Regions from separate parts of the Nocardia sp. Marseille-Q1738 genome, predicted to be linked through region 1. Evidence: riboswitches for the same ligand, from Rfam matches in the RefSeq annotation. Region 1 holds a riboswitch; each other region holds the start of a gene.
The links. Region 1 has a riboswitch for S-adenosylmethionine ahead of ACWPXK_RS27900 (amino acid ABC transporter permease). Riboswitches for the same ligand answer to the same signal wherever they lie in the genome.

Region 1 (9,594 bases):
TGCGCTGCACCCACCAGCGCGACCCGCCCTTGGCCAGCGCCACGTCGACGAACGGCTGACGCCACGTGGTTTCCAGCCCGGCGGTGAGCACCTGCGCGATCACCGCGCCGATCGGCAGGGCAAGGGTGAGCGCGGGCAGCACCGTGCCTGCGACGCCGTGCCCGCCGAACGCGGGCGCCAGCCGCCAATGGAACGAGAACAGTTGCAGCAACAGCAGTCCGGTCCAGAAGGTCGGCACCGACACCCCGAGCGACGGCAGCGCGGCCAGGGCGTTGCGCAGCCACGGACGGCGGGTGTAGGTGGCCGCGAACGCGACCGAGACGCCGCCGAGGACGGCGAAGAGCAAGGCTGTGCCGGTCAGTGCGAGGGTGGCGGGCAGCGCGTCACCGATCGCGTCGGTGACGGGCTGCCCCGTGGCGATGGAGCGCCCGAGATCGCCGCGGACGGCGTGCCCGAGCGCGCCCAGATACTGGTCCCACAGCGGCCGATCCAGCCCGTAGCGCGCTTGCAGCTCGGCGATGGCGGCCTTGTCCACCGGCGTGCCCGCGCCGCCACCGTCGGCCGCGATCGAGACCGGGTCGGCGGGCAGCAGGTACAACACCACGAACGACAGCGTGAACGCCGCCCACAGCACCCAGATCGCCTGCAGCGCCCGCAGGACCAGATAGCGCGCCATGGGCTACCGCCCGCTCAGCCAGGTGTCGAAGAACTGCAGCCGCGCCGAGGCTTCGAACTTCAGATCGTGCGTGTTCGCCCCGGCCCCGATCGCCTGGGACAGCTCGACGGTCGGGATCCACAAGCCCGCGTCGAGTATCTGCTGTTGCGCGGTGCGGATCAGCGCGTTGCGCGCCGCGGTGTCCACGGTGCTCAGTTGCCCGGTCAGCGCGTCGTCCAGCGCGGGAATCGGCTCGCGGGCATTGAGGTTGCGGCCGTCGACCGCGAACGAGGTGCGCAGGATGTCGCCGTCGGCGCGGGTGCTGTTGTAATAGGCGGTGTCGAAGTTCTTGGCGTTCTGCCGCGCCGTGGTCTCCGCGGCCGACACCAGATCCAGCTTCAGCTCGACGCCGACCTGCCGCAGCTGCTGCTGCACCAGCTCGATGATCGCCTGGTTGCCGGCGAAGACCTGGCTGAAGAGCACCGAGAACGACAGGCGCTCACCGTTCTTCGCCCGGATGCCGTCCGCGCCGGGTACCCAACCCGCTTGGTCGAGGATGCCGCGCGCCTTGCCCGGATCGTAGGCCAGGCGCGCCGAGAGATCGGTATAGCCGGGGGTCTTACTGGCCAGCGTGCTGGTCGCGGGCTTGAACTGGGGACCGAGCACGGTGTCCACCAGTTGTTTGCGGTCGATGGCGGGCAGCAGCGCCTGGCGCACCGCCGGATCGCGCAGCGGTCCGCGAGTGACGTTGGGCTGGAACCCGAACGGCACGCCGGGATTGGCGGTGCTGAGCACCCGTCCGCCCCCGGCTTCGATCTGTGGCGCGTCCTGCGGCAGCGCGTCGCTGATCGCGTCCAGCTGCCCGGAGGCGAGACTGCCGGTGCGCACGCCGGATTCCGGCACCACGGTGAACTCGATCTTGTCGAGGTAGGCCTCGCCGCGGTGCGCGAACACCGCCGATCCCCAGCCGTAGCCGGTGCGCTTGGCCAGCGTCACCGCCGCGTCCTGGCGGTAGGACGCATAGGTGAACGGACCGCTGCCCACGTTGTCGCCGAGGCAGCGCTGCTCGGCGGGCTTGGCCGTGGTGACATCGGCCAGGATGCCGAGCTGCGTGGTCGAGGACGCCTGCAGGAACTGCGCGTTGGGCTTACTGAACTCCACCCGCGCGGTGCGCCGGTCGACGGCGGTGGTACCGACGTAGTTGGTGAGGTAGCTGCTGCCCAGCGGTGCTTTGCCGGAACCGAGCTCGATGATCGAGTCGAACGTATTGCGCACCGAGTCCGCGGTGAGCGGCGTGCCGTCGCTGAAAGTGACGCCGTCGGCCAGGTGGAAGGTGAACACCTTCGCGTCCGGGCTCACCTCCCAGCGTTGTGCCAGCCACGGCTTCAGCTCGCCGGTGGCCGGATCCTGGTCGGTCAGCGAATCGACGATCTGCCGGGCCACGTAGATGGTCTGGTTGGTACCAGCCTGCGCCGGGTCCGAGCAGGTCGGCGCCTGGGACAAGCCGTAGCGCATGGTGCCGCCGGGCTGGGGCGGGCCCGCGTCGCCGGGCGCGGCCGAATCACTGCCGCAGGCGGCCACCGTGGTGGCCGCGGCGAGCGCGCCTGCCAGCGCGAGGATTCGGTGACGGGATCGGTTCACGGGGCAACTCCAGATACTTCGGTGTGGGCGAGCTCCTCGCCCGGTTCGGGATCGGCGTCGGCGATGCCGGTCGCCAACGGCCGGCTGGGAATGCGGCGGCGCAGTTCGGGCGCCACCTCGGCCTGGAACAGCTCCAGGCCGTCCAGGTACTGCCGTTCGGGGCGCCCGTCGCGTTCGGCGGACAGATGGATCACCTCGTGGCCGAGCCGCTCGTGCTGGCGGCCGACCTTGTCGATCACCTGCTCGGGGCTGCCGATCAACGCCGAGCTGCGCGTCACGAAGTCGTCCAGGGTCTCGAACACGACGGGCAGCCCGAGCTTGCGCGCCAAGGCCAGTCGCGCCTGGAAGATCGGCGCGAAAGCCGTCCGCGCCTCCTGCGAGGTGCGGGCCACCTGGAATCCGGCGGTGCCCGCTCCGACGAGCGCGTCGGCTGGGTCGTTGCCGTAGAACGCCCAGCGCTCCCGGTAGTGGCGCACCAGCTCGGCGTAGGGCTCGATCGGATTGGTGACGTTCGCCGAGAACAGCGGATCACCGTGGCGCGCGGCCAGTTCCACCGACTCGCGGCTGGTCGCGCTGCCGTGCCAGATCCGGATCTTCGGCTGCAACGGCCGCGGCAGCGCCTTGGCCTCGCGTAGCGGCGGACGGAACCGACCGGACCAGGTGACGCTGTCGCTGTCCCACAGTGCCCGCAGCAGCTCGTAGCCTTCGCGATTGCGATCCCACTGGTCGTCGGGGGTGACGTGGAACAGCTGCGCCTGCGCGGCGCCGTTGCCCTTGCCGATGATCAGCTCCAGCCGGCCGCCGGCGAGGTTGTCCAGCGTCGAGTAGTCCTCGAAGGCGCGCACCGGGTCGAGCAGGCTCAGCGTGGTCACCGCGGTGAACAGCGTGATCCGCGAGGTCACGGCGGCCAGATGGGCGAGGAGCACCGGCGGCGCGGCGGACAGGAACGGGTCCTCGTGCCGCTCGCCGACGGCGAACCCGTCGTAGCCCAGCTCTTCGGCCAGTCGCGCCTGGCCGACGACATCACGCAGGCGCTCGCGGGTACCGGGCAGGCGGCCGGTCCGTGGGTCCGGTACCCGGGTGACGAGGGTGAACAGCAGGAACTTCATGCGGTCGCTCCGAAACTGGCGGCGGGCAGGTGTTTTTCGAACGGGTGCGGCCCGATCTGTTCCGCGGGCAGGTCCGGGTCGTAGAGCGGGAGGTAGCCCGCCGCGAGGTAGAGACCGACGGCTTCGGGCTGGCGCGGTCCGGTGGTCAGGTAGACGCGCCGGTAGCCGCGGCGGGTGATCTCGGCCTCCAGCTGGTCGAGCACGAACCGCCCGAGCCCCTGCCTGCGGTGCTCGCGGGAGGTCCAGATCCGTTTCAGCTCCGCGGTCCGCGCGTCGAAGCGCTGAAACGCGCCGCCCGCCACCGCCTCCCCGTCCCGGGTGACGACCAGCAGGGCGCCGTGCGGCGGCGCGAACGCCGTGGCCGGGTGCTCGCGCAGCGAGGCGTGCACTTCGCCGGGCGTACCGCCGTAGCGGCTGCTGTATTCGAGCGCGAGTTCGGCCAGCAGGGGTGCGGCCAGCGGGTCGTCCTGGGCCACCCGGTGTACGCGCAGTGTCGCGGTCGAAAGCTGCTTGGTCACCGGCTCACCGCTTCTTCGGCAGGCCGGGCGGGTTGATCCGCGACTCGGCGACCGTCTCGCTGTGCAACCCCCAGCGGTCGATCACCTGCTGGTAGGTGCCGTGCTCGATGGCGTGGGCCAGCGCGTGCTGCACCGCCCTGATCAGGCCGTTGTCCTTCTTGGTGAGCACCGCGATCTCGCCTTGCAGCGCCTCGCCCGCGCCGGAGAAGGTGCCCACGATCTTGGTCTGCTTCGCGGTGGCCGCGTGGTAGATCGCGGTCGGGTTGGGGCCGAGATAGCCGTCCAACCGCTGCGAGGCCAGCGCCAGGTAGTAGTCGGTGGTCTGCTGGAAGTAGGCGATGTCGATCGGCGGAAGGCCCTCGGCCCGGTTCTGCTCGTTCCACTTGACCAGCAACTGTTCCTGGTTGGTGCCGCTGCCCACGCCGATCCGCTTGCCCGCCAAGCTGGTACGGCCGGAGTACTCCAGCGTGCTCTGGATCGGCACCTCCAGAGCGACGTTGTCCTTGCGGTAGGTCGCGAAGTCGTACTTCTCCTTGCGCTCCTCCGTGACGGTCACGTTGGAGACGAACGCGTCCACCTCGCCCGAGTCCACCCGCACGAAGTTCTGCGACCAATCCGCCACCTGCGCGTCGAGTCGCAGGCCGAGGATGTCGGCGATCAGCGAGGCGAAGTCGACTTCGGAGCCGACCACGGTCTTGTCGTCGGTGGCGTAGAACCGCAGCGGCGGCGCGGCGCCGGCCGCGCCGGTCACGATCAGCGTGCCGCGATCGCGGATCGCCTGCGGCACTTCCGCGGCGATGGCGTCGACCTTCGCGGCCCGGACGCGACCGGGCTGGGCGGGGGACAGATCGAAGGTGATCGACCCTGCGGGCTGCGCGGCGGAATCCGCCTCGGGTTCGGTGCAGCCGGTCGCCAGCAGCACGACCGCGGTCGCGGCGGCGGTGACCAGGGTGGAAAGCTTCATCGGATACCTGTTCATCAGCGGACTCGGGAAAGGAAGGCGCGGGTGCGCGGGTGTTCGGGCTGGACGAGGACCACCGAGGGCGGGCCCTGCTCGACGATGACGCCCTCGTCGAGGAACACCACGGTGTCGGCGACTTCACGAGCGAAACCGATTTCGTGCGTGACGATCACGAGGGCGGTGCCGCCGTGCGCGAGGTCGCGGATCACGTCGAGCACCTCGCCGACCAGCTCCGGGTCCAGCGCGGAGGTCGGCTCGTCGAACAGGATCACGCGCGGCCGCAGCGCCAGCGCCCTGGCGATGGCCACGCGTTGCTGCTGCCCGCCGGACAGCCTTCGTGGATAGGCATCGGCGAGCTGTCCGATGCCGACGCGCTCGAGCAGGTCCATGGCCTCCCGCTCGACTTCGGCGCGGTCACGTCGCTGCGCGGAAAGCGGCGCGAGCGTCACGTTGCCGAGCACCGTCAGGTGCGGGAACAGATTGAACTGCTGGAAGACGAATCCGATCCGGGAGCGCTGCTCGCGCACCTCCCGATCCGGCAGCGCGTGCAGCCGGTTGCGGCGCAGGCGGTATCCGATCAGCTCGCCGTCGATACGCACGGTGCCCGCGTCCAGCGATTCCAGGTGATTCACCACGCGCAGCAGGGTCGACTTACCGGAGCCGGACGGGCCGATCACCGCGACGACCTCGCCGGAGCGCACGGTCAGATCGATGCCGCGCAGAACCTGATGCATGCCATAGGATTTCCGGACGCCGCGAACCTCGACGGCGGGCGTGACGGTCATCGGGTCGCTCCGCGCGGTGCGGCGGAGCCGATCTCGGCGACTTCCCGCAGCTTCCGCCACGTGCGCTGGAGCGGCGTCGGCGGCGGGGTGCGGTGCGCGCCTTTGGCGTAGTGGCGCTCGATGTAGTACTGCGCCACCGAGAGCACGGTGGTGAGCACGATGTACCAGACCGTCGCGACCATCAGCAGCGGCACCACTCGCCCGTTGCGCCCGTAGATCACCTGGACCTGGTAGAACAGCTCCGCGATCGCCATCACCGACACGATCGAGGTGCCCTTGAACAGGCTGATCACCTCGTTGGTCGCGTTCGGCAGGATCGAGCGCATCGCCTGCGGGACCACCACGGTGCGGAACTGCCGCAGCCGGGGGATCCCCAGCGCGGCGGCGGCTTCCAGCTGGCCCGCGTCTACCGAGATGAATCCGGCGCGAATGATTTCGGCGGAATACGCCGCCTGGTGCAGAGCCAGGCCGATCACGGCGGCGGTGAAGCCGCTGATCACGCCGTTCACCTCGAAGGTGAACAGCGCCGGGCCGAACGGGATGCCCACCGAGAGCGTCTGGTACAGGTAGGCGATGTTGAACCAGAACAGCAGCTGCACGATCAACGGGATGGAACGGAACGCCCAGATGTAGACCCACGAGATCACCCGCAGCACCGGATTGTTCGACAGCCGGGCGACCGCGAGCGCGGTACCGAGCAGGAACCCCAGCGCGGTGCCCCACACGGTGAGCTCCAAGGTCACCCGCAATGCCGCCAGCACCGATTTCGCCGTGATGTACCGCGCGAACGTCGGCCAGTCCCAGCCGGGATTGGTGGCGAGGCCGTGCGCGAACTGGGCCAGCAGGATCAGGGCGACAGCACTGACCACCCATCGCCAGGGATGGCGGGTCTTGGCCACGGTGGGCGTTTCACCCCCGCGAGCGAGGGCGGGTGTGCTGCGCTCACGCCATGGCGGGTCGTCGATGATCACTTCGGTTCCTCCATCGGTCCCGGCGGAAGCACCCGCACCCGGTGACCGGGGGGTTGCTGCGACGTCGACGAGCCAGGTCTCTCGGTCGCTCTGGATGGTTGGTGCCGGCCCCCGTCAGCCGATGTCGGGGTCGAGCCGAATCATGATGCCCAGCAAGCGAACCCCTGGACAAGAGAAGTAATCACCGTGAGCGGAGATCTTGTAGCGCCCGGATTCATCGGATATTTGTAGTAGCCAGGCGTGCGCTGCCGGATCGATCCGGCAGCGGTTGGCGTCGCGTCATCGCCGGACGGGTGCGTGGCGCCGAACAGTGGCGGCCCGGTGCAGCATACGGCTCGCCCGCCGGGTCGAATCAGCGCCGTCGATCCGATCCGGGCAAACTGGACTGCTCCGAAATTGCTGTTCGCAATATCGGCTGTTGACTGCGTTTGCCGGAGTACTGTGCCCCTCGATCGTTCCGCCGATGAGGAGGTTTCGTGATCATGTTGCGCCGTCTGACCATGTTGTCCGTTGTCGCGACCGGCTCGGTCGCTCTCGCGCTCGCGGGACCGGGCGCCGCGCTCGCGGCCCCGGACGTCCCGGCTCCCGCATTCTCCGACCACACCACGCAGACCGCCGCGCCCGGTGACCTGTGGGGCATCTACAATTCCGCGGTCAACGCGCTCCGCACGCTCGGCATCGAGCCGTTCCTGTATCCGGCCGCGGCGGCGTTGTGCCTCGACAACACGACCCTCGGCCTTGCGCCCGCGGTGGCCGGCTCCATTCCGGGTCCGTGGCCGAAGAACACCGTGCAGATTCCCGGCCTCGACCTCAACGCCGTCAAGGCGGGGCAGGCCATGTTCACCTTCGTGCCCTACGGGCTCGGGGCGGACGGTTCGAACACCGCGGGCATGCAGGTCGCCTGGGTCAACCTGAACACCGGGCGCAGCGGCACGGCCAGCATGGGGCCGCTGTCGGAGGTCGCCCGCGCGATGATCCCCGCCGCCGTTCCGCCGGAGCTGCGGCCCGCCGCGGAGCAGGCGATCCGGGACTTCCTCTTCGCGTCGCTTCCGATGGGCGGCGTGCGCGCGGTCCCGGTGGACACCGGCCGTGGCACCGTGCTCGCCGCGGTGTTCGGCACGGTCCAGAACGGCGCCAAGTCCTGCCACTTCCTGCCGACGGTCGGAATAACCACCGTGCCATGACATTCGGTCGGCAACCCTCGCGCTGACCATGGCGTCGGTCGCCGGGGCACGGTCGTCAGGGAGCGTCAGCGAGCGAACAGATGGATACAGCCGAGCTCTCGCTCGTGCCGGAGCTGAGCGTCAGGGAGGCGCGGCATGAGCGAGCGTCGGCGAGTGAGCCGATAACATAGCGTGCACTCGCGCACGACGGAGTCGAGCGCCAGTAAGACGCAGTCGTGAGCGCTATTCCAGAGGGCGACCTTTCCAGCGCACCGTGCCCCGGCGGCGGGCACGGTGCGAACGCGCCCACAGCAGCAGGTACGCGCCCACCGACAGCGGATGTGTCAGGGCGGCAAGGACATCCGTGTACCGGAGCGGTCCCCCGGTTTCCGTCGAGCGGGCCAGCAGCCGGCCCGCGACGGCGGCGAGATAGCCGAGCAGGCCGCTCCGCCGGACCGGGCCGCTGCCGAGCACGGCGGCGGCGGGCGGCAGCCAATAGACAAGGGCAGCAAGCGCTCCCACCGCGGCCCCGCCCGTTATCGTGCCGTCGTAGGCCGACCAGAGCCAGCGGGTGTAGCCCGCGTCCAGCTCGCTCGCGCCGCGGTACATCCTGGTTCGCGCGAGCGGCCCCGCCGCCGCCAAAGCCGTGAAGTGACCGGCCCGGCGCAGCGTGCGTGCGATCTCGAGGTCCTCGGTGACGCTCCCGGCCACCGCGGCGTGGCCACCCACCGCGCGGTACGCGGCGTTGTCGAACACGAGGAATTGGCCGCAGGCCACCGCCGTGGACGGGCGCAGGCTCCGATCGGCGGCGTTGATCGGCAGCGTCGAGGCCCACGACCAGCACAGCAGGGGCTGCACCACTGCCTCGGCCGCCGACCCGGCCAGCTGGTGCGGCCACGGCGAGACCAACGCGACGCCACCTGTGCGCAGAGCGCCCACCGCCGCCGCGAGAGCCGTCGGGGCCAAGCGCACATCGGCGTCCAGGAAGACCAGCACCGGCGTCGCCACACCCTCGGCCAGCCGCACGCAGGCCGCCGCCTTGCCGGTCCAGCCGGGGTCGGGGTCGGACTCGGTGCGCAGCAAGCTGAATCGGGGATCGCCATCGATCGCCGCGCGTGCGGCGGCGGAGGTGTCGTCGGTGGACCCGTCGTCGAGGATGCGCACCGCCAACCGCGGAACGCCCAGCTGGGCGCGCAGATCGGCGATCAGATCAGGTAGCCGGTCCGCCTCGTCGCGCGCCGGGACGCAGACGGTGACCGGTTCGATCACCGTGGTCGGCGTGTTCGCCAGCCGCGGCACGGTGAACCGGTTGTATAGCGCGACACCGGCGCCCAGCACCGCAAGCGCCGTGGCGCAGGTGGGCAGGATGGAGTTCGCGCGCAACGTTTTCGGCCTATCGGCACTCACCATGGGCGCCACGCTATCCCGGCGCACCGACCGTCCGCTCAGCGATTCTGCGTTACCGAGCGCCACCAGCGGTTCAGGGAGAACCCTTCCGGCGCGCCGGGCGGGGCGGGGTTGCGGTCCAGGTACGCCAAGGCGGCGATGATGGCGGCCACCGCGAGGGTGATGCCGCCGACGATGCCGGCCCAGCCCGCGAACGAGCGTGTATTCGGGTCGGCGTAGCTGACCTCGGCCCGGAGCGTGGAGACGTCGCCGGGCGGCAGCTTCCAGGAGACGACGTTGTCGCCCTCGCGGCTGCCATTGGTCTTCGCGACCCGGGCCGGGAACGCGATGGTGAACTGCACGTCGGAGCCGTGCGGCGGAACGGATTTCAGGTCGACCCGGCCG
Region 2 (9,594 bases), on a different contig from region 1:
GCAGCATGTCCTCGCGTTCGACGACCTTGACGCGTTCGCGGCCTTCGGGTTCGCCCAGGGAACGCTCGTGGGCGTCGAGGCGGTACCAGCCTGCCCAGGTGGTGAACGGGATGCCCTTGCCTTCGAGGAACTCGGTGACGGCTTCGAGTTCGGGCCGCTCGGCGGGGGTGAAGCCGGGGGCGTCGTCCAGCAGGCAGGCGATGGTTTCGTTGGCGTCGCCCTTGGTGTGGCCGATCAGGCCGACCGGGCCTCGTTTGATCCAGCCGGTCACGTAGGTGGCGGGCATGTAGCGAGCGGCGCCGTCGGCGTTCTCGTCGACGATCACCCGGCCCGCTTCGTTGGGCACGGTGCCGGCCTGGTCGTCGAAGGGCAGGTTGCTGATGTTCTGCGACAGGTAGCCCACGGCACGGTATACCGCCTGCACTTCCCAGTCCTTGAACACGCCGGTCCCCTTGACGTTTCCGGTGCCGTCGAGCTGGGTGCGTTCGGTGCGCAGGCCGACGACCTTGCCGTTCTCGCCGAGCACCTCGGCGGGGGACTCGAAGAAGTGCAGGAACAGCTTGTGCGGCCGGTTGCCTGCATCGCGGATGGCCCACTGCTCGAGGGTGTTGGCGACCATGTCGACCTGCTTGGAATGCCTGCGCGCGGCTTCGGAGCCTTCGTCGTAGTCGATGTCCTCGGGGTCGACGATGACCTCGATGGTCGGCGAGTGGTCGAGTTCGCGCAGCTCCAGCGGGGTGAACTTGGCCTGGGCGGGACCGCGGCGGCCGAAGACGTGCACCTCGACCGCCTTGTTGGCCTTCAACCCCTGGTAGACGTTCGGCGGGATCTCCGTGGGCAGCAGCTCGTCGCCGGTCTTGGCCAGCACGCGGGCCACGTCCAGGGCGACGTTGCCGACGCCGAGGACGGCGACCTTCTCCGCGTCCAGCGGCCAGCTGCGCGGCACGTCGGGGTGCCCGTCGTACCAGGACACGAAGTCCGCCGCGCCGTAGGAGCCGTCGAGGTCGATGCCGGGGATGGGCAGGGCGCGGTCGGCGTTGGCGCCGGTGGAGAAGATCACCGCGTCGTAGAAGGCGCGCAGGTCATCGAGGGTGATGTCGGTGCCGTAGTCGATGTTGCCCAGCAGCCGCACCTGCGGCTTGTCCAGCACCTTGTGCAGGGCGGTGATGATGCCCTTGATCCGCGGGTGGTCGGGCGCGACGCCGTAGCGGATCAGCCCGAACGGCGCGGGCATGCGCTCGAACAGGTCGATACTCACGTCGGCATCGGACTTCATCAACGCGTCGGCGGCGTAGATCCCGGCCGGTCCGGCGCCCACGATCGCGATGCGGAGCGGGCGGGTCTTCGCGGTGTGCGCGTCAAGCCCGGAGGAGGAAGCCTGCGTCACCACGGAGGGCTCGCGAACACCGCCATCCGATACTGCACTCTGTTCGGTCATCTCTTACGCGCACCCTTATGGTCGAAACAATAATGACGTCTGGCTTAGCTTAGGCTAAGTTGACGCACCGGCTCGGTCGCACCCGTCCGGTGCGGACGCCGACGTTGGCGTTGCCGGCTCGTGGCTGCACGGTGCTCCGTTCGCCGCGGCGATGAGCTGCCGATTCGCTATGACAGCAGGCTGCCGTCCCGCGATTCTATCGGGACCGTCGATGCCACCCAGATCCGGTGCGTGCAGTCGGTGGATGTCATCGAACATCTCGATCCGCGCGTACCCGCTCCCGCGCGACCTATAGCGGCCCCCTGCTCGCCGACGGACGCCGCCAGCGCCCCTGCCCCGGGGCCGGGCGCTGGATACCCGCGCCGACCAGGGATCATCGAGCCATGACCGAGCAGCAGCCGACCGCGGGAGACGACGACATCATCCGCGTCGATCAAACCGACAAGCGCTCCATGGTGCCGTTCATCGCGGCCGCGGTGGTCGCGGTGATCGTGCTCATCGCGATCGTGCTCGGCGGGGTGCTGTCGCCCGCTGAGAAAAATGTCACAGATTCCGACCGCATCTCCGCGGCCATCCGCAACTTCGTCGAAGGCGCCAACCGCACCGGCACCGTGCCTGCGCCCGGCACCGGATGCGAGGGCTTCGACGCCGCCCGCTCACCGCTGGCCGGACAGTCCGGCGCCGGAAAGTCCGTCGAGCTCAGGAAAATCGACAACCCGATGGTGGACGGCGACAAAGGCAAGGCGACCGTGACCACGAAGGCGGACGGCACGGAGACGACCAAGACGTGGAATCTCACCAGATCCGGCGACAAGTGGCTGGTCTGCACCTGAGCGTTCCCGCAGTGTGAACCGCCGTTTGACACGGTGACCCGGGTCGGTGCAATCTCAGTCGAAGGTCATGAGAACCAGTGTCAAGCCCCGGCATTACTGGTCGGCAACCCTCCTCCGCGGTGGGGTGCTCCGGGTGACGACCTGGCCGTGCTCCGGTCCTGGGCGCGGCAAGTGCGGATTCGCAGGAGGAGTAGATGAGTTACGCCGGTGACATCACCCCGCAGCAGGCATGGGAACTGTTGCGCGACAACCCCGAAGCAGTCCTCGTGGACGTGCGGACCGAAGCCGAATGGAAGTTCGTCGGCGTACCCGACACGAGCCCGATCGATCGGCCGACCGTGCTGATCGAGTGGGTCGACTCCACCGGCGCGCGCAACGAGACGTTCGTCGAGCAGCTGCGGCAGGCGCTCGCCGACCACGACCCCGAAGCACCGGTGGTGTTCTTGTGTCGCTCCGGCCAGCGTTCGGTCGGCGCGGCGATCGCCGCCACATCGGCGGGTTACCGCACCTCCTACAACGTGCTCGAAGGCTTCGAAGGTCCGCTCGATGAGTTCGGGCACCGCGGCGGCTCCGGCTGGCGTGCCCTCGGGCTGCCTTGGCGGCAGTCATGAGCGGGGGCCTGGCGTGCCCTCGGGGCTCTACCGATGGGCGGCAGTCATGAGCGGGGGTCTGGCGTGCCCTCGGGGCTCTACCGATGGGCGGCAGTCATGAGCGAGGTGTCTCGCGTGCCCTCGGGGCTCTACCGATGGGCGGCAGTCATGAGCGGGGGTCTGGCGTGCCCTCGGAACTCTGCCGATAGGCGGCAGTCGTGATCACCGGCGGCGCGTTCGACAAGCCGCTGCCCGAGGGCGTCGGCCCCGCGACGCTCGGTGTGCGGGGCGGACTGCGGCGCTCCGGTTTCGAGGAAACCGCCGAGGCGCTCTACCTGACCTCCGGCTTCGTCTACGAGAGCGCGGAAGCCGCCGAGGCCGCGTTCACCGGCGAGGTGGAGCATTTCGTCTACTCCCGCTACGGCAACCCGACGGTCGCCATGTTCGAGGAGCGGATGCGGCTGATCGACGGCGCCGAAGCGTGCTTCGCCACCGCGAGCGGCATGTCGGCCGTGTTCACCGCGCTGGGAGCGCTGCTCGGCGCCGGTGACCGGCTGGTCGCCGCGCGCAGTCTGTTCGGCTCCTGCTTCGTGGTGTGCAACGAGATCCTGCCGCGCTGGGGCGTGGAGACCGTCTTCGTGGACGGCGAAGATCTCGACCAGTGGGAGCAGGCACTGTCGGTGCCGACCAAGGCGGTGTTCTTCGAGACGCCCGCCAATCCGATGCAGACGCTGGTGGACGTGCGCCGGGTGACCGAGCTGGCCCATACCGCAGGCGCGAAAGTGGTGCTGGACAATGTCTTCGCCACGCCCCTGTTGCAACGCGGCTTCGAGCTCGGCGCCGACGTGGTGGTGTACTCCGGCACCAAGCACATCGACGGGCAGGGCCGGGTGCTCGGCGGCGCGATTCTCGGCGCGAAGGATTACATCGACGGCCCGGTGAAAACGCTGATGCGCCACACCGGTCCGGCGCTGAGCCCGTTCAACGCGTGGACCTTGCTCAAGGGGCTGGAGACGATGCCGCTGCGGGTGCGCCATTCGGCCGAGTCCGCACTGCGGATCGCCCGCTTCCTGGAGGGCAACAAGGCGGTCAGCTGGGTGAAATACCCGTTCTTGGAGTCGCATCCGCAGTACGCGCTGGCCACCGGTCAGATGAGCGGGGGCGGCACCGTGGTCACCTTCGAGCTGAACGCCCCCGAGAACGAGGCGAAAAAGCGCGCTTTCGAGGTGCTGAACCGGTTGCGCGTCATCGACATCTCCAACAACCTCGGCGACGCCAAGACCCTGATCACCCACCCCGCCACCACCACCCACCGCGCCATGGGCCCCGAAGGCCGCGCCACCATCGGCCTGTCCGACGGTGTCGTCCGCGTCTCGGTTGGCCTCGAAGACGTGGAAGACCTCTTGGACGACCTGGACCAAGCCCTCTCCTGACCGGCCGGTGAGCCGGTACGGGAGAGGGGCCCAGCGTCTACCTCGCGAGATGTCTCACAGGAAATCGGCGAGGACTTTGTTGAAGCCCTCGGGTTCCTCGGAGAACGGCACGTGCCCGCTGCGCTCGAAGCGGACCACCTTCGCGTTCGGCACCCGCGCGGCGATCCATACATCGAGTGGACCGGGGAAGATCTTGCTCTGCGCTCCGTAGATCAGCAGCGTCGGCACGGTGACCTGGGGCAGGACCGGCCGGAAGTCGGCGAAGGCCATGTCGTACCAGATGGCGCATGCCGCCGAGGTCGGCATCTTCGTCGTCTCCGCGTACACCGCATCGATCACCTCGTCGGACGGCTCTTCCGCGAAGCAGGCGGCGATGAACGGCTTGATCACCAACGGGCGGGCGTGCCGCACCGCCTGCACGAACACCGCGAGGTCGGTCTGGCTGTAGCCACCTTGGAGCGGGAAGTCCCACCCCTCCCCGTCGAGGAAACGCGGTGACTGATCGACGAATGTCACCGATCGCAGCTTCTCACACCCGAACTGCTCGACGTAGGCGAGAATCACCGCGGCGCCCATCGACCAGCCCACGAGGGCGACGTCGTCGAGCCCGAGATGGTCCAGCAGACTGCGGATGTCCCGTGCGTACTGCGCGAGGGTGTGACCGTCCTCGGTCTTGCCGGAGGCACCGTGCCCGCGCAGGTCGACATTGATGACCCGATTCCCTTCTGCCAGCGCGGGCACATTCTGCGCCCAGAAGGTGGTGTTCATCGTCCAGCCATGAATGAGCACGACGGGACGACCGGCGCCGTGATCCTCGTAGTACATCGGCACGCCATCCGGCAATTCCAGGTAGGGCATCGACAACCTCCAGCTCAGGACAAGTGGTGCTCACACGATGACGTGCCGGCCGGGCGCGGCCAAGATCGTGCGGAGGGGTTGCACAGACGTTGCAGCGCAAGGCAGCCCGTTGTCGGAGCGACGACGGCACGCCCGGTCTGGTCCGGGCGCCATGACCGTTCGGCGGCATCTCCCCGAGGTCGAGCTGACCCGAGACGAGGTCATGACCTGGCGCAGGAACCATCGGATGGCCTCGCTGTGGCCGATGCTGTTCGCGGGCCTGGATTGCGCGGCGTTCGAGCCGGGCCACGTGCTGTTCGGCGTCGAGTCCGTAGTCGATCTCGCCATTCCCAGCGATGAGGACCGAACCGCTATGACACAGGGCCACAATTTATCTCGGCACCAGCGCTGGGCGGGAGGCGTGTCGAATGGGGCTCTGGGCAGGCGGAGGTGGTCATGACTAGCGGGGAGGTGGCACAGCTCTCGGATGGCGAAGGGTTAGGCGAGAGCGGCCGCGCCGAGAACGAGCCAGGCGCGCACGGGCCTTCGACGTCGACGGCCGATCGGAAGCAGCCCGACATCGCCGCCCAGGCGGCGCGTATTCTCACCGACCTGGCACGAAATGCGCCCGGTGGTCCCACCGGGACGCCGGCGTCGGGCCCACGCGCACAAGCCGTTTCCTCCCTGAGCACAACCGCCGCCGCACCCAACGGGGTGCAGCCGCCGCCTTCCACCGTGGCATCGGTATCCAACGGCGCCGCGCCATCACCCGGTGGTGTCGTGGCACCACCGCAGGGCACCGCGGCACCGTCCGGCACACCCGCGGCGACCGAGGAGCCGCCACCACCCGGGATCGATCCGGAGATCATCGCGAGCCTCGCGCCCGCGGCCATGATGGCATTGCCGATGCTGGCGTCGGCGCTGGCCGGCCTCGCAGGCGGCGGATCAGGTGCGGGATCAGGTGGTTCGGCACCCACAGCCGCCGAACCCGGTGCGGCCGGGCTGACGCCGGAAGCACAAGAGGCGATGAAAGCCTTGAAAACCTTGGCAGCCCTGTACGGCAGCGACGGCGCCGCATCGGGCACCAACAGTCTGGGATCGCAGCTTGGGGGAATCGGCGGCTCAGGCGCGGGAGCGACCGCGATCAAGGCGCGGGCCTTGTTCCAGAAGAACGCGGCGAGAGCGTTCAACACCCTCGACAACGAACTCGCGCGCTACGTCTCCGGCCTTGCCGGGTCGAACAAGGCCGACCGGAAAGCGGTGATCCGGCTGCTGCGCGACGTCAACGTGCAACTGGCCGAGCTCGGTCCCGCCGCGTACACCAAAGAAGGCCAGCGGAAAGCGCACCAAATACTCACGGAGGCATTGCGAAAGGCGCAAACCATCGTCCGCGGCGGTCAGGCCAACGCGACCGAAACCGCCGCGGCGGTCAATCGGCTCACCGCCCAATACCTCAATGCCCTTGCCGGAAAACGGACACAGCTCGGCAGCGCGTTCCCCGGTAGCGGCCGGCCCCGATCGCCTCTCGATCCGGGGAAATACCGAATCAGCTCGCACTTCGGCCCCCGGGGCGGCAAGCATCACGGCGGACTCGATATGGCCGCTCCCGCGGGCACGCCCATCTACGCCGCCACCGGCGGCACGGTCGTCAAGGCGGGCAACTACGGCGATGGCTACGGCTACCAGGTGCGAATCCGATCCGCCGACGGCACCGAGACCATCTACGCCCACCAGACCCCGGGCAGCATCCGGGTCAAGGCCGGCGATCGAATTCCCGCAGGGACCGCGATCGGCGCCGTCGGGTCCACCGGCAACTCCACGGGTCCCCACCTGCACTACGAAGTGCGTCGCAACGGCCGCTCCATCGAGCCTGTCGCCTACCTGGCGTCGCAGGGCGTCCGAGTGTGACGGTCTCGTCCTTCCAGCGTTATTGTCATACTGTCAATACACCCTCCCGGTGGCCTCCGTGAGGACGCACCGGTGCGGGTGCGCTGGATCAACGACGAACCGAGGTATGGCGTGAGCTCTTCATCCACCGCCGGGCAGGGCCCGCTCGCGGGCATCAAGGTCATCGAGTTGGCCGGTATCGGCCCCGGTCCGCACGCGGCGCTGCTGCTCGCCGATCTCGGCGCCGACGTGGTGCGGGTGCAGCGCCCGGGTCAGCTCCCTGGCGGGTTCGACCGGCCGCAGCTGCGCGGCCGGACCATTGTCGAGGCCGACCTCAAGGACCCGGCGGACATCGAGAAGGTGCTCCGGCTGGTCGAGAAAGCGGACGTGCTTATCGAAGGCTTCCGGCCCGGCGTCACCGAGCGGATGGGCTTGGGCCCGGACGACGCGCTCGCCCGCAACCCGCGCCTGGTCTACGGCCGGATGACCGGCTGGGGCCAGCAGGGACCGCTGGCCGACCGCGCCGGGCACGACATCAACTACATCTCCATCACCGGCGTGCTGCACGCCATCGGCCGTAAGGGCGAACGTCCGGTCCCGCCGCTGAACATGGTGGGCGACTTCGGCGGCGGCTCGATGTTCCTGGTGTTCGGCGTCCTGGCCGCGCTGGTCGAGCGGCAGAATTCCGGCAAGGGACAGGTGATCGACGCGGCCATGGTCGATGGCGCGCTTGCCCTTTCGCACATGATCTGGGGCATGCGCGGCGTCGGTGCATGGTCCGACGAGCGCGGGGTGAACCTGCTCGACACGGGGATGTCGTTCTACGACACCTACGAGACCTCCGACGGCAAATACATGGCGGTCGGCGCGATCGAACCGCAGTTCTACGCGCAACTGCTCGCCGGGCTGGAGATCGACCAGGAAGGACTGCCGTTCCAGCTCGATCCGGCGGGTCAGGACACGCTGAAAAAGCTCTTCGCCGAGCGCTTCCGGACCAAGACGCGCGAGGAGTGGGCGGAGATCTTCATCGGCACCGACGCGTGCGTCTCGCCTGTGCTCACCTTCGAGGAGGCGACGACCAACGAGCACATCGCGGCCCGCGGCTCACTTCTCGAGCTGGATAACATCACCCAGCACGCCCCGGCGCCGCGCTTCTCACGCACTCCGAACGGGGTCCCCACCCCGCCGCCGACCACGGCCACGCCCATCGAATCGGTCTGGGCCGACTGAGCATCGCGGATAGTTCAACCTTGCAACAAACCAACCGGTTCGACAGTATGGCACTGCGCCTGCAATACTGTCCGCGAGCAGGTGGCTTTCGAGCGCAGCTGAATTCACTCCGGCGCCATCCGGTCCGCTCCTTGACCGCACGCTCGCATCTGGAGGCCTCGACGCCCTGCGACCTTCCGAGCGCCGCCGAGCACGACGAGGGCCAGCCCCGAGGGGTGGCCGGCCCGTCGTGCGCGGCGGCGCCCGGAAAGGGAAGTACCGCCGGCGGAGGCCCTCCCCCGGTCGGGGCGTGGATGGGTGATCCGCGCATCTCGCCGAGCCAGGCGAAATCCGTTCAGTAGCAGGTCAGCGGCGTCAACGGATCGGCGGCGCGCGGCGTAAGCGCCTCGTAGGCGGACGCGATCGCCTTGACCGCCAACCGCAAGTCGGATTCCCGGTGGGTGAACGGCAACCGCAGGAAACGTTCGAACGCGCCCTGCACGCCGAATCTCGGCCCCGCCGCGAGCAATACGCCGTGATTGGGGGCGGTGGCGGCCAGCGCCGTCGACACCGAGGTGGGCAGCTGCACCCACACCGACATGCCGCCGGCTCCCACGGTGACGCGCCAATCCGGCAACTCTTCGGCGAGCGCGTCGAGCAGAGCGGCGCGCTGCGAACGCAATTGGTCCCGGCGACGGTCCAGAATGGTGTCGGCATGCTCGAGCAGGTGCACGGTGGCCAGCTGGTCCATCACGGGCGTGCCGAGATCGACCGTGGAGCGGATGCCGAGCAGCTTGGTGATCAGCGCCTGGTTGGTGCGAATCCAGCCCACGCGCAGACCGCCCCAGAACGACTTCGAGGCCGATCCGATCGTGACGATCTCGGCGCCTTTCGCGAAACTCGCGACCGGGGGCGGCGGGGCGGCGTCGCCGAGTCCCAGATCCGCCATGGACTCGTCGATCACCACGGTCATCCTGGTTTCCCGTGCGATGGCGGCCAGCTCGGCGCGGCCGTCGGTGTCGAGCAGCAGGCCGGTCGGGTTGTTGTAATCCGGCACCAGGTAGGCCAGGCTGGCCGCGGTTTGCCGTGCCGCGCTGCGGATTCCGTCGAGATCCCAGCCGCCCGCCGGATCGTCCGGGCGCAGCGGCACCGGCACCGGACGCGCGCCGACATCGCGGATCGCCTCGATCGCGTTCGGATAGGTCGGATGGTCGATGAGCACGCGGGCGGCGGGCGCGGTGAGCACGTTGAGCAACAGGCGCATGCCGTGCTGGGCGCCGAGGGTGACCAGGATCTGGTCCGGCTCGGTCGGCAGCCCGCGCGCGGTGTAGCGGCGGGCGATCGCCTCGCGTAACGCGAGCACACCG
Region 3 (9,594 bases), on a different contig from region 1:
CACCGGCGCGCGCCTGGAGGGAACGCTCACCCGCGCCCCCGCCAAGCTGGTGCGCGAGGTCACCGGCCAGCCGATCGGCGGTGTCGCGCCCGTCGGCCATCCGACCAACCTGCCGACCTGGGTGGACAACGCGCTGTCGCGACATCGCGAACTCTGGGCCGCGGGCGGGCACCCGAACACTATTTTCCGCACGTCGTTCCCGGAGCTGCTGCGGATCACCGCGGGCCTTCCGATCGACGTGGACTGAAATCGGCAGCTCCCCCACCACGCGCTCCGCACCGGCTCGGCGACCCGGCGTAGTTTCGTCCTGTGACAGAAGTACCACGGCCCGAGACGGAACTCGATATCCCCGATGATCTGAGCGGCATCACCGCCGAGCAGTATCGCGCTTCCATGCGCCACTACCCCGCGGGCGTCACCGTCGTCACGCTCAGTTCGCCGCAGGGGCCGGTCGGCTTCACCGCCACCTCCTTCGCGTCGCTGTCACTGGATCCGCCGCTGGTGTCGTTCAATATCGCGCACACGTCCTCCAGCCTGACCGCCATGCTGGACGCGGAATCCGTGGTCATCCATTTCCTCGGCGAACACCAGCAGCACCTGGCCCACCGATTTTCCCGCACCGCCGAGGAGCGATTCACCGACCGCTCCCTGTGGACCTCCCTGGACACCGGCGAGCCGGTGCTGCACGGCACCCCCATCTGGCTGCGTACCACCGTGCACCAGCTCATCCCCATCGGCGACCACACCTTCGTCGTCGGCCTGGTCACCCGGGTCCACGACAACACCGACGAAGAACCCGCCGCGGCCCCGCTCCTGTACTACAACGGCCGCTATTACCGCCCGACCCCGCTGGGCGACTGAACGAATGAGCGGCTACGCCACCCGCGGCCGCACCTGCACGACCAACTCGGCGTCGAGCGCTCGGGCCAGCCGCTCCAAGACGGGCAAGCTCGGCACCGTTCCGCCCGCCTCGAATCTCGCGACAGCGGACTGGGTCATACCAGCGGCGTCGGCCAGCCTTACTGGACCTCGGGCGACAACTCAGGCGCCATCCAAGGCGGCGAATTCGACATCGACCGGAAAGGGATCGGTCAACCGGAGCACCTCCTGGTGGGTCTGCACCAAGCGGTAGCTGCGGCTCGCCCAGTCGAGGCGGTACTCCTGGATGATCTTCACCGTGCGATCGGCCGCCAAGTGCACGATCAGATAGATCGGGATCCCCTCGTTCGCGTACTCCGCACACTTGTCGACGGTGTCGGTGTACTCCGATCCCGGCGAGACGACCTCCACCACCAGAAGTACGTCCGCGGTCGTCAGTTTCCGATCGCCGTCGATGCACCGGTACAGCGCGACATCCGGGCGGCGAAAAGAAAAACCAGGGCTCGCTGGACGGCTTCGGACGTAGTGCATCTCGAAATCGGTTACCACGCCGGTGCACGGCTCATCGGGGCTCGCCTGCTCCAGAGCGTTCGCCAGCCGACGGGCCACGTTGTTGTGTTGGAACGTTCCGCTGCGGCACACGATCACGTGGCCGTCGACCACCTCGATCTGCCGCTGGACGTCTTCCGGAAGCGCGTCGTAGTCGTCCTCCGTGATGAGGAGAGCGCCCGGGTCGGTGGCCCAGACGGGCAGCATGCTCATAGGTCCACCTCGAGGTCGGGTTGCCGGATACGCCGATAGTATCCGGCAGCGCTGCCGGACCGCGCTTCAGCCGACCAGGCAGGGGCCGCGCCGGTGGGGCGGTGGAGGTGAAGGGCGGGTTTCGGGGGTGGGGTTCCACAGACCGTTGGTGGCGGCGTAATCCCACGTGGGGCCGGTGGTCACGAGGGTGGACACCGCGTCGATCAGGCGGTCCACGTCGGCGGAGGTGGTACCGAGGCCGATGCTGGCGCGCAGGGCCCCGTCCAGACCGAGGCGGGCGAGCAGCGGGTGGGCGCAGAAACGTCCGTCGCGCACGCCGATGCCGTGTTCGGCGGAGAGATAGGCGGCGACATGACCGGGAGCGAATCCGTCGAGCGCGAAGGCGACGATACCGACCGAGTCGGGGCTATCGGACCAGATGCGCAGCAGGCGCACGCCCGGAATCGCGGCGAGGCCGTCGCGGAGCCGGTCGGCGAGCCGCTTTTCGTGGGCGGCAAGGGTTTCGGCATCGATGGCACAGAGCGCGTCACAAGCGGCGGCCAGTGCGGCGGCGCCGAGCACGTTCGGCGACCCGGCCTCGTGCCGCTGCGGAGCGGGCGCCCACTCGGTCTCGGTGGTGCTCACCTCACGAACCGCCCCGCCGCCGGACAGATAGGGCTGCGCCGCGTCGAGCCAATCGCGCTTGCCCACCAGCACACCCGCGCCGAAGGGCGCGTACAGCTTGTGGCCGGAGAAGGCCAGATAGTCGATTCCGATGTCGCGCAGGCTGATCCGGCGGTGCGGCGCCAGCTGGGCGGCGTCGACCAGGATCCGGGCGCCGCACTGGTGCGCGATGGTGGCCAGCCGCTCCAGCGGAAGCACCTCGCCGGTGACGTTCGACGCGCCGGTTACCGCGAGCAACGCGGCGGGCTTGCTGCACAGCTCGGCCACCAGCCTGCCGACGGTCTCCTCGACGGTATCGGCCGCCTGCACGACGCGGCGGCCGCGCCTGGTCCACGGCAGGAAGTTGGCATGGTGCTCGATATCGAGCACCACCGTGTCGCCGGGCACGCAGGACGCGAGCAGGTTCAGCGAGTCGGTGGTATTGCGGGTGAACACCACCACCTGATCGTCGGCGGCGTCGAGGAACTTGGCCACCGATCCACGGGCGGCCTCGTAGCACTCGGTGGAGATCCGCGAGGCGTACCCCGCGCCGCGGTGCACGCTGGCGTAGAACGGCAGCAGCCGCTGCACGCGGTCGGTGACCTCCACCAACGCCGGCGCACTCGCCGCGTAGTCGAAGTTGGCGTAGGACGCCGTTCCGCCCTGCACGAGCGGCACCAGCAGTTCGTCGCCGGAGACCCGGGCGAGTGCGGCACAGGTGTTGTCGACAGCAGTAGTCATCACGTGAATCCCGTCGGCTAAGGGACCCGCGATCGATTGATCCGCCGAGTCCGCGCTTGCCGCGCCCGGTTGGGCGTCGGCCGGGTCGTCACCCGGAGCACCCCACCGCGGAGGAGGGTTGCCGGCCAGCAAGCCGGGGCTTAGCGCTGGCACTCATGACCTGACCCGAGATTGGCAGAAGCGGCCCGGCGCTGTCAACCGCGCGCCAACCCGAGCCGACACATCCCGATCGGGACATGACCACAGACGCGAGTCATTGCAAGCACACTCGCGAGCCGCACGAACACCCCGACCAAGTCCTGCGAGCGCCGTTCGTAATCGAACTCACATCCACCGAATCGCAGTTGCCCCGAATACATCACGCCTCATCCACGGCAAAGCCACAACTGAACAAATGCAGCAAACACACAGCAGCGCCCCGAACCTGAATAAATCGGCGCTCGCCTCTCAGATAACCACAGCGGACCGAACTTTTTCCGGCAGCAAAACCAAGCGTTATCTGTTCGCAGCCGGTCGCCCCCCGATTCGCGATCTCTCAGCGAGAGAGTTGGCTCCGACGCCCACTCCTTCTCCAGCTACCAGCAAGCAGCCGAACCTGAGCGCGGTTGCCGCCGACACGACCACACCGGCCACCGCCGTTCTCGAGCGAAGCGAGACGAGCATTCCCCGTTCGAGCAGCGCGGCAGGCGCCGAGGAAACAAACCCAGTACCGTGGACAGCTGGCCAATCGTGGCATTTGCCCTTTGGTAACCCAACTATGGCGCGACAACGGAAAGTACGAGGCAGGTCGATGGGAGGTTCGCTGAGCACCATGCTCCGAACGGAGGTCGACGCGCCGGTGCGCCCGTTGTCGCGGGGCGACCATGCGCCACAGGCCAGGACGCTGGTCGACATCCTGACCGCTACGGCACTCACGCATCCCGACGCGCCGGCCATCGATGACGGCCAGGTGGTGCTGTCCTATCTCGAACTGGTCGTCGAGGTCGAGAAGACCATGGCGCGCCTCGCCACGGCGGGCGTGCATCCCGGTCACCGGGTCGGAGTGCGCATGCCCTCCGGCACGCGCGGGCTCTACGTCACCATCCTCGCGATCCTCTACAGCGGCGCCGCCTACGTGCCGGTCGACGCCGACGACCCGGACGAGCGCGCCCAGCTCGTCTTCGGCGAAGCCCAGGTCACCGCGATCGTCACCGCCGAAGGCATCGAGACGACGGCCGCCGGTATCCGCGCCGCGGAGCAGCACGAGGGCGCGGGCACCTGGTCGGCGCTTCCCAGCCCCGACGACGACGCCTGGATCATCTTCACCTCCGGGTCGACCGGAACCCCGAAAGGCGTTGCCGTCACCCACCGCAGCGCCGCGGCGTTCGTCGACGCCGAAGCCGACCTGTTCCTCCCCGACGCCCCGATCGGCCCCGGCGACCGGGTTCTCGCCGGTCTCTCGGTCGCCTTCGACGCCTCCTGCGAGGAGATGTGGCTGGCCTGGCGCAACGGCGCCTGCCTGGTGCCCGCCCCGCGTGACCTGGTGCGCACCGGCGCCGACCTGGGACCCTGGCTGGTGCGGCGGGAGATCAGCATCGTCTCGACAGTGCCGACCTTGGCGGCGACCTGGCCGGTCGAGGCGCTGGAGGCGGTGCGCCTGCTGATCTTCGGCGGCGAGGCCGTCCCACCGGAGCTCGCCGAACGCCTTGCCGGAGACGGTGATTCGACTCGCGAGGTATGGAACACCTACGGGCCCACCGAGGCCACGGTCGTCGCCTGCGCCGCACTGCTGAACGGCCAGTGGCCGATCCGCATCGGGCTCCCGCTCAACGGTTGGGATCTCGTCGTGGTGGACCAGGCGGGAAATCCGGTGGCCGAGGGCGAATCCGGCGAATTGGTGATCGGTGGTGTCGGCCTGGCGCGCTATCTCGACCCGGTCAAGGACGCGGAGAAGTACGCGCCGCTACCCTCGGTCGGCTGGGATCGCGCCTACCGCAGCGGCGACCTGGTCCGTAACGACAGCGCGGGCCTGGTCTTCCTCGGCCGCGCCGACGATCAGATCAAGCTCGGCGGTCGCCGCATCGAACTCGGCGAGATCGACAACGCGCTCCAGCATCTTCCCGGTATCACCGGCGCCGCCGCCGCGATCCGAACCACCAAGGCGGGCAACAAGTTACTGGTCGGCTACCTTACCGGGCCGGGATCGGACTTCGACGCCAAGGCCGCGCGAGCCATTCTCACCGAACAACTTCCGGCCCCGCTGGTCCCCCGGCTCGCGGTGGTCGACGAGCTACCGACGCGCACCTCCGGCAAGGTGGATCGCGACGCGCTGCCATGGCCGCTGCCTGGCGCCGCCGAGGACGACGACGACAACGACCTGACCGGCACGGCGCAATGGGTTGCCGGACTATGGGATTCGATTCTCGGTGGAGAAGTCGGCGATCTCGACGCCGACTTCTTCGATCTGGGCGGCGGCTCACTCGCGGCCGCACAGCTGGTCGCCGCCTTGCGCGAACGCTATCCGCAGATCGCCGTCGCCGATCTCTACGACCATCCACGCCTCGGCGCCCTGGTCGACCTGCTGGAACAGACCACGCCCGCGGTCGCCGTCGCCGAACGGGCGGTGCGTCCGACGCCGCCGGCCGCGCAGGCGGTGCAGGTGCTCGCCACTATCCCGTTGACCACACTCACCGGCCTGCAGTGGCTCACCTGGCTGGCGATCGTCGGCAATATCGCGGCTTGGTCCGGCTCGCTGCCGTGGCTGCCGCAGCTGTCCTGGTGGTGGACGCTGGCCGCGTTCGCACTGTTCATCTCGCCGCCCGGCCGCATGGCGATCTGCGTGGCGGGCGCACGGCTGCTGTTGCGCGGCGTCCGGCCGGGCCGCTATCCGCGCGGCGGCTCGGTGCACCTTCGCCTGTGGGCGGCAGTCCGCCTGTCCGAGGCCAGCGGTGCCGAGAGCCTCGCTGGCGCACCGTGGATGGTGCCGTTCGCTCGGGCGCTCGGCGCGAAGATCGGCAAGGGCGTCGACCTGCACACCCTGCCGCCGGTGACCGGCATGCTCGAACTCGGCGACGGGTGCAGCGTCGAGCCGGAGGTCGACCTGTCCGGTTACTGGATCGACGGCGACGTGGTGCATCTTGGCCCGATCACCATCGGCCCCGGCGCGGTGGTCGGCTCGCGCTCGATCCTCCTGCCCGGCACGAAGATCGGCAAGAACGCCGAGGTGGCGCCGGGCTCCGCGGTGTCGGGCAAGGTGAAGGCCGAACAGGAGTGGGCGGGTTCACCCGCGGTGAAAGTCGGCAAGGCGCAGCATCGCTGGCCGGCGCATACGCCCGACCGGGCCCGGCGCTGGGTCGGCGTCTTCGGCGTCACGTCGATGGCGTTGGCCGCCATGCCGATTCTCGGCCTCGGCGCAGGCGGTGCGTTCCTCGCTTGGTTCGTCCGCGATACCCGCACGCTCGGCGCAGGCGTCGTCCGCGCCTTCGCGGTCCTTCCCGTCGCGACCCTGCTCAGCCTCGGCGTATACGCGGCGGCCACCATCGTCGCGGTCCGGCTGCTCAGTATCGGCCTGACCGAGGGCTACCACCCGGTGCGCAGTCGCGTCGGCTGGCAGGCGTGGGCCACCGAGCGGCTGCTCGATTCCGCACGGACCTTCCTGTTCCCGCTGTACGCGAGCCTGCTCACGCCGATGTGGCTGCGCTTGCTCGGCGCGAAGATCGGCAAGAGCGTCGAGGTGTCCACGGTGCTGCTGCTGCCGAAGTTCACCACCGTCGCCGACGGCGCCTTCCTGGCCGACGACACCATGATCGCGAGTTACGAACTCGGCGGCGGCTGGCTGCACATCGGCGAGGCCAAGGTCGGCAAGCGCGCATTTCTCGGTAACTCCGGGATGACCGCCCCCGGCCGCCGCGTCCCCAAGAACGGCCTGGTCGCGGTGCTGTCGGCGGCGCCGTCCAAGGCGAAGGCCGGCTCGTCCTGGCTGGGCAGCCCGCCGGTCCGGCTGCGCCGCACGGCGGAGAGCACCGATACCGCACGGACCTTCGACCCGTCCGCCCGCCTGCGCATCGCCCGCGCCATCGTCGAAACCTGTCGGCTCTTCCCAGTACTGGTGACTTTCGCCATCGGACTCGGCGTGCTGTGCGCTCTGGCCTGGCTCGCGCAAACGTTCGGCCACCTGGCCGCCGGTCTGCTCAGCGGGCTGGTGCTGCTGACGGCCGGTGCTGTCGCGGGCGCGAGCGCGGTGGCCGCCAAATGGTTGCTGGTAGGGCGGATCGGCGCCGAGGAGCACCCGCTGTGGAGTTCGTTCGTGTGGCGCAACGAGGTCTCCGACACCTTCGTGGAAACGGTTGCCGCGCCGTGGTTCGCCCGCGCGGCGACCGGTACGCCCGTACTGAATCTGTGGCTTCGCGGGCTCGGCGCGACCATCGGCCGCGGGGTATGGTGCGAGTCCTATTGGCTACCGGAGGCGGACCTGGTGACTCTCGGCGACGGCGCGACCGTCGAACGCGGCTGCGTGGTGCAGACCCATCTGTTCCACGATCGGATCATGGCCATGGACAGCGTCACCCTCGGCGCGGGCGCCACCCTCGGACCGCACTGCGTCGCGCTCCCCGCTTCGGCTATCGGCGACGGCGCGACCATCGGCCCGGCCTCGCTGGTCATGCGCGGCGACACCGTGCCGGCATCGTCGCGCTGGTGGGGCAACCCGATCGCACCCTGGTTCACGGGCGACCCCGGAGCGAGCTGATGGCGGGCAAGTTCTACGAAGCCCCCATCGATGAGTACCTACCGCAGAACGGCAATCGCGGGTACCGGGTCTCACGATACGAACTGGAGCTGGCCTACCGGGTCGCAGGCAACCGGCTCACCGGACGCGCCACGATCACCGCGGTGACCACCGCCGTTCGCCCGCGGTTCGCGCTCGACCTCGCCCAGGCGCTCACCGTCTCGAAGGTGTTCGTCAACGGAACCAAGGCCACGAAATTCGCCCATCAGCACGGCAAATTGGTGATCACTCCGCAGCAGCGGATTCCGGCGGGCGGCGTGCTGTCGGTGGTGGTGCACTACGGCGGTATCCCGAAGCCGGTGCGCGGACCGTGGGGCGAGGTCGGCTGGGAGGAGCTCACCGAGGGCGCACTCGTGGCCAGCCAGCCCAATGGCGCGGCGTCCTGGTTCCCTTGTGACGACCATCCGAGTTCCAAAGCGACCTACCAGATTTCGATCACCACCGATTCGCCGTACTACGCGCTGGCCAACGGCACCCTGCTGCGCAAGCAGACCAAGGCCAGCCAGACCACCTGGGTCTACGAGCAGTCCGAGCCGATGTCGAGCTACCTGGCGACCATCCAGATCGGCCACTACCGCAAACATCGCATCGGTTCCTCCCAGGCCCCGGTGCCGATGCAGGCCGTCCTTCCGCCCCGGCTGCGCGCCAACTTCGACCACGACTTCGCCCGGCAGCCGAAGATGCTCGAGGTCTTCACCGAGAAGTTCGGCCCCTACCCGTTCGAGTGCTACACGGTGGTCGTCACCGACGACGAGCTGGAGATCCCGATCGAGGCGCAGGGCATCTCCATCTTCGGCGCCAACCACTGCGACGGCCGCCGCGGCGCCGAGCGGCTGGTCGCACATGAGCTGGCCCATCAGTGGTTCGGCAACAGCCTGACCATCCAGCAGTGGCGCGACATCTGGCTACACGAAGGCTTCGCCTGCTACGCGGAATGGATCTGGTCGGAAGCGGCGGGCGGGCCAACGGCCGACCAGCTGGCGCGCGCTGCGCGGCACAATCTGTCCCGCCAGCCGCAGGACATCATCGTCGGCGACCCGGGACCGCGACGCATGTTCGACGACCGCGTCTACAAACGCGGTGCGCTGACTTTGCACGCGCTGCGCTTGGAGCTCGGCGACTCGACGTTCTTCAACCTGCTGCGCGAGTGGACGATCCGCTACCGCCACTCCTCGGTGACCACAGAGGAATTCACCGATCTCGCGGGGCATTACAGCCTGGTGCCGCTGCGCCCGCTGTGGGACAGCTGGCTGCTCGCCGAACCGCTACCCCAGCTGCCGCCGCACGGCGGCGCGTCGATCGCCTGATCAGAACACCAGGTAGCGCGCGGCGAGCTCTTCGACGAGCGGATCGTCCTCCGCGACGTTTTCCAGCGCGTCGAGATCGGTTTCCACGGCGATCTGCCGTGGATCGTCGTGCTCGGTGTCGAGGGGGCCGTCCTCGGCGAGCTGGCGCAGCAACTTCTCCCGCACCCTTGTCTTCAGCGAATCATTCATATTTGGAACTTGCCTCCACGCCTGGCGGCTACACCGGTGTGAGCAGGGTCCCCCACGGCGTATTGCGCAGCACGGTGTAGACCGCCAGCAATCCGAAAAATGTCCACATGGTGGTCCGGCTGATCGACGGCAGACGCATCGTCTGACCGCGCCAAGCCCGGATGGTCCAGTCCGTCACCCACACCGCGAACGCGAGCACCAAGGGAATCGCGAGCAGATTGCTGTGCAAGGCGTCGACGATCTGGCCATCGGTGAGGTTGTGCACGGCGCGCATCCCGCCGCAGCCGGGGCAATACCAACCGGTCAGCG

Region 2: it holds a riboswitch for S-adenosylmethionine, as region 1 does, so the genes downstream of both, ACWPXK_RS13180 (rhodanese-like domain-containing protein) here and ACWPXK_RS27900 (amino acid ABC transporter permease) in region 1, are expected to answer to the same signal.
Region 3: it holds a riboswitch for S-adenosylmethionine, as region 1 does, so the genes downstream of both, ACWPXK_RS04530 (aminotransferase class V-fold PLP-dependent enzyme) here and ACWPXK_RS27900 (amino acid ABC transporter permease) in region 1, are expected to answer to the same signal.

What each region holds. Positions count from the first base shown of each region.
Region 1 covers NZ_CBDIMS010000009.1:257,492-267,085, reverse strand. Annotated here, with positions in the region: gene ACWPXK_RS27930 (ABC transporter permease) at 1-676, opposite strand, end outside; gene ACWPXK_RS27925 (ABC transporter substrate-binding protein) at 680-2,296, opposite strand; gene ACWPXK_RS27920 (LLM class flavin-dependent oxidoreductase) at 2,293-3,405, opposite strand; gene ACWPXK_RS27915 (GNAT family N-acetyltransferase) at 3,402-3,923, opposite strand; gene ACWPXK_RS27910 (ABC transporter substrate-binding protein) at 3,928-4,887, opposite strand; gene ACWPXK_RS27905 (amino acid ABC transporter ATP-binding protein) at 4,902-5,669, opposite strand; gene ACWPXK_RS27900 (amino acid ABC transporter permease) at 5,666-6,568, opposite strand; SAM riboswitch class I at 6,648-6,741, opposite strand; gene ACWPXK_RS27895 (hypothetical protein) at 7,123-7,824, shown strand; gene ACWPXK_RS27890 (glycosyltransferase) at 8,047-9,213, opposite strand; gene ACWPXK_RS27885 (LppM family (lipo)protein) at 9,249-9,594, opposite strand, start outside.
Region 2 covers NZ_CBDIMS010000002.1:1,024,798-1,034,391, forward strand. Annotated here, with positions in the region: gene ACWPXK_RS13170 (FAD-dependent oxidoreductase) at 1-1,438, opposite strand, end outside; gene ACWPXK_RS13175 (Rv0361 family membrane protein) at 1,822-2,271, shown strand; SAM riboswitch class IV at 2,335-2,451, shown strand; gene ACWPXK_RS13180 (rhodanese-like domain-containing protein) at 2,466-2,882, shown strand; gene ACWPXK_RS13185 (O-succinylhomoserine sulfhydrylase) at 3,080-4,294, shown strand; gene ACWPXK_RS13190 (alpha/beta fold hydrolase) at 4,349-5,152, opposite strand; gene ACWPXK_RS13195 (hypothetical protein) at 5,304-5,591, shown strand; gene ACWPXK_RS13200 (peptidoglycan DD-metalloendopeptidase family protein) at 5,912-7,039, shown strand; gene ACWPXK_RS13205 (CaiB/BaiF CoA transferase family protein) at 7,151-8,248, shown strand; gene yczR (MocR-like transcription factor YczR) at 8,583-9,594, opposite strand, start outside.
Region 3 covers NZ_CBDIMS010000001.1:1,004,934-1,014,527, reverse strand. Annotated here, with positions in the region: gene ACWPXK_RS04550 (YbaK/EbsC family protein) at 1-247, shown strand, start outside; gene ACWPXK_RS04545 (flavin reductase family protein) at 394-861, shown strand; gene ACWPXK_RS04540 (helix-turn-helix domain-containing protein) at 874-1,017, opposite strand; gene ACWPXK_RS04535 (Uma2 family endonuclease) at 1,042-1,641, opposite strand; gene ACWPXK_RS04530 (aminotransferase class V-fold PLP-dependent enzyme) at 1,708-3,024, opposite strand; SAM riboswitch class IV at 3,072-3,185, opposite strand; gene ACWPXK_RS04525 (Pls/PosA family non-ribosomal peptide synthetase) at 3,836-7,750, shown strand; gene ACWPXK_RS04520 (M1 family metallopeptidase) at 7,750-9,096, shown strand; gene ACWPXK_RS04515 (hypothetical protein) at 9,097-9,285, opposite strand; gene ACWPXK_RS04510 (DUF2752 domain-containing protein) at 9,314-9,594, opposite strand, start outside.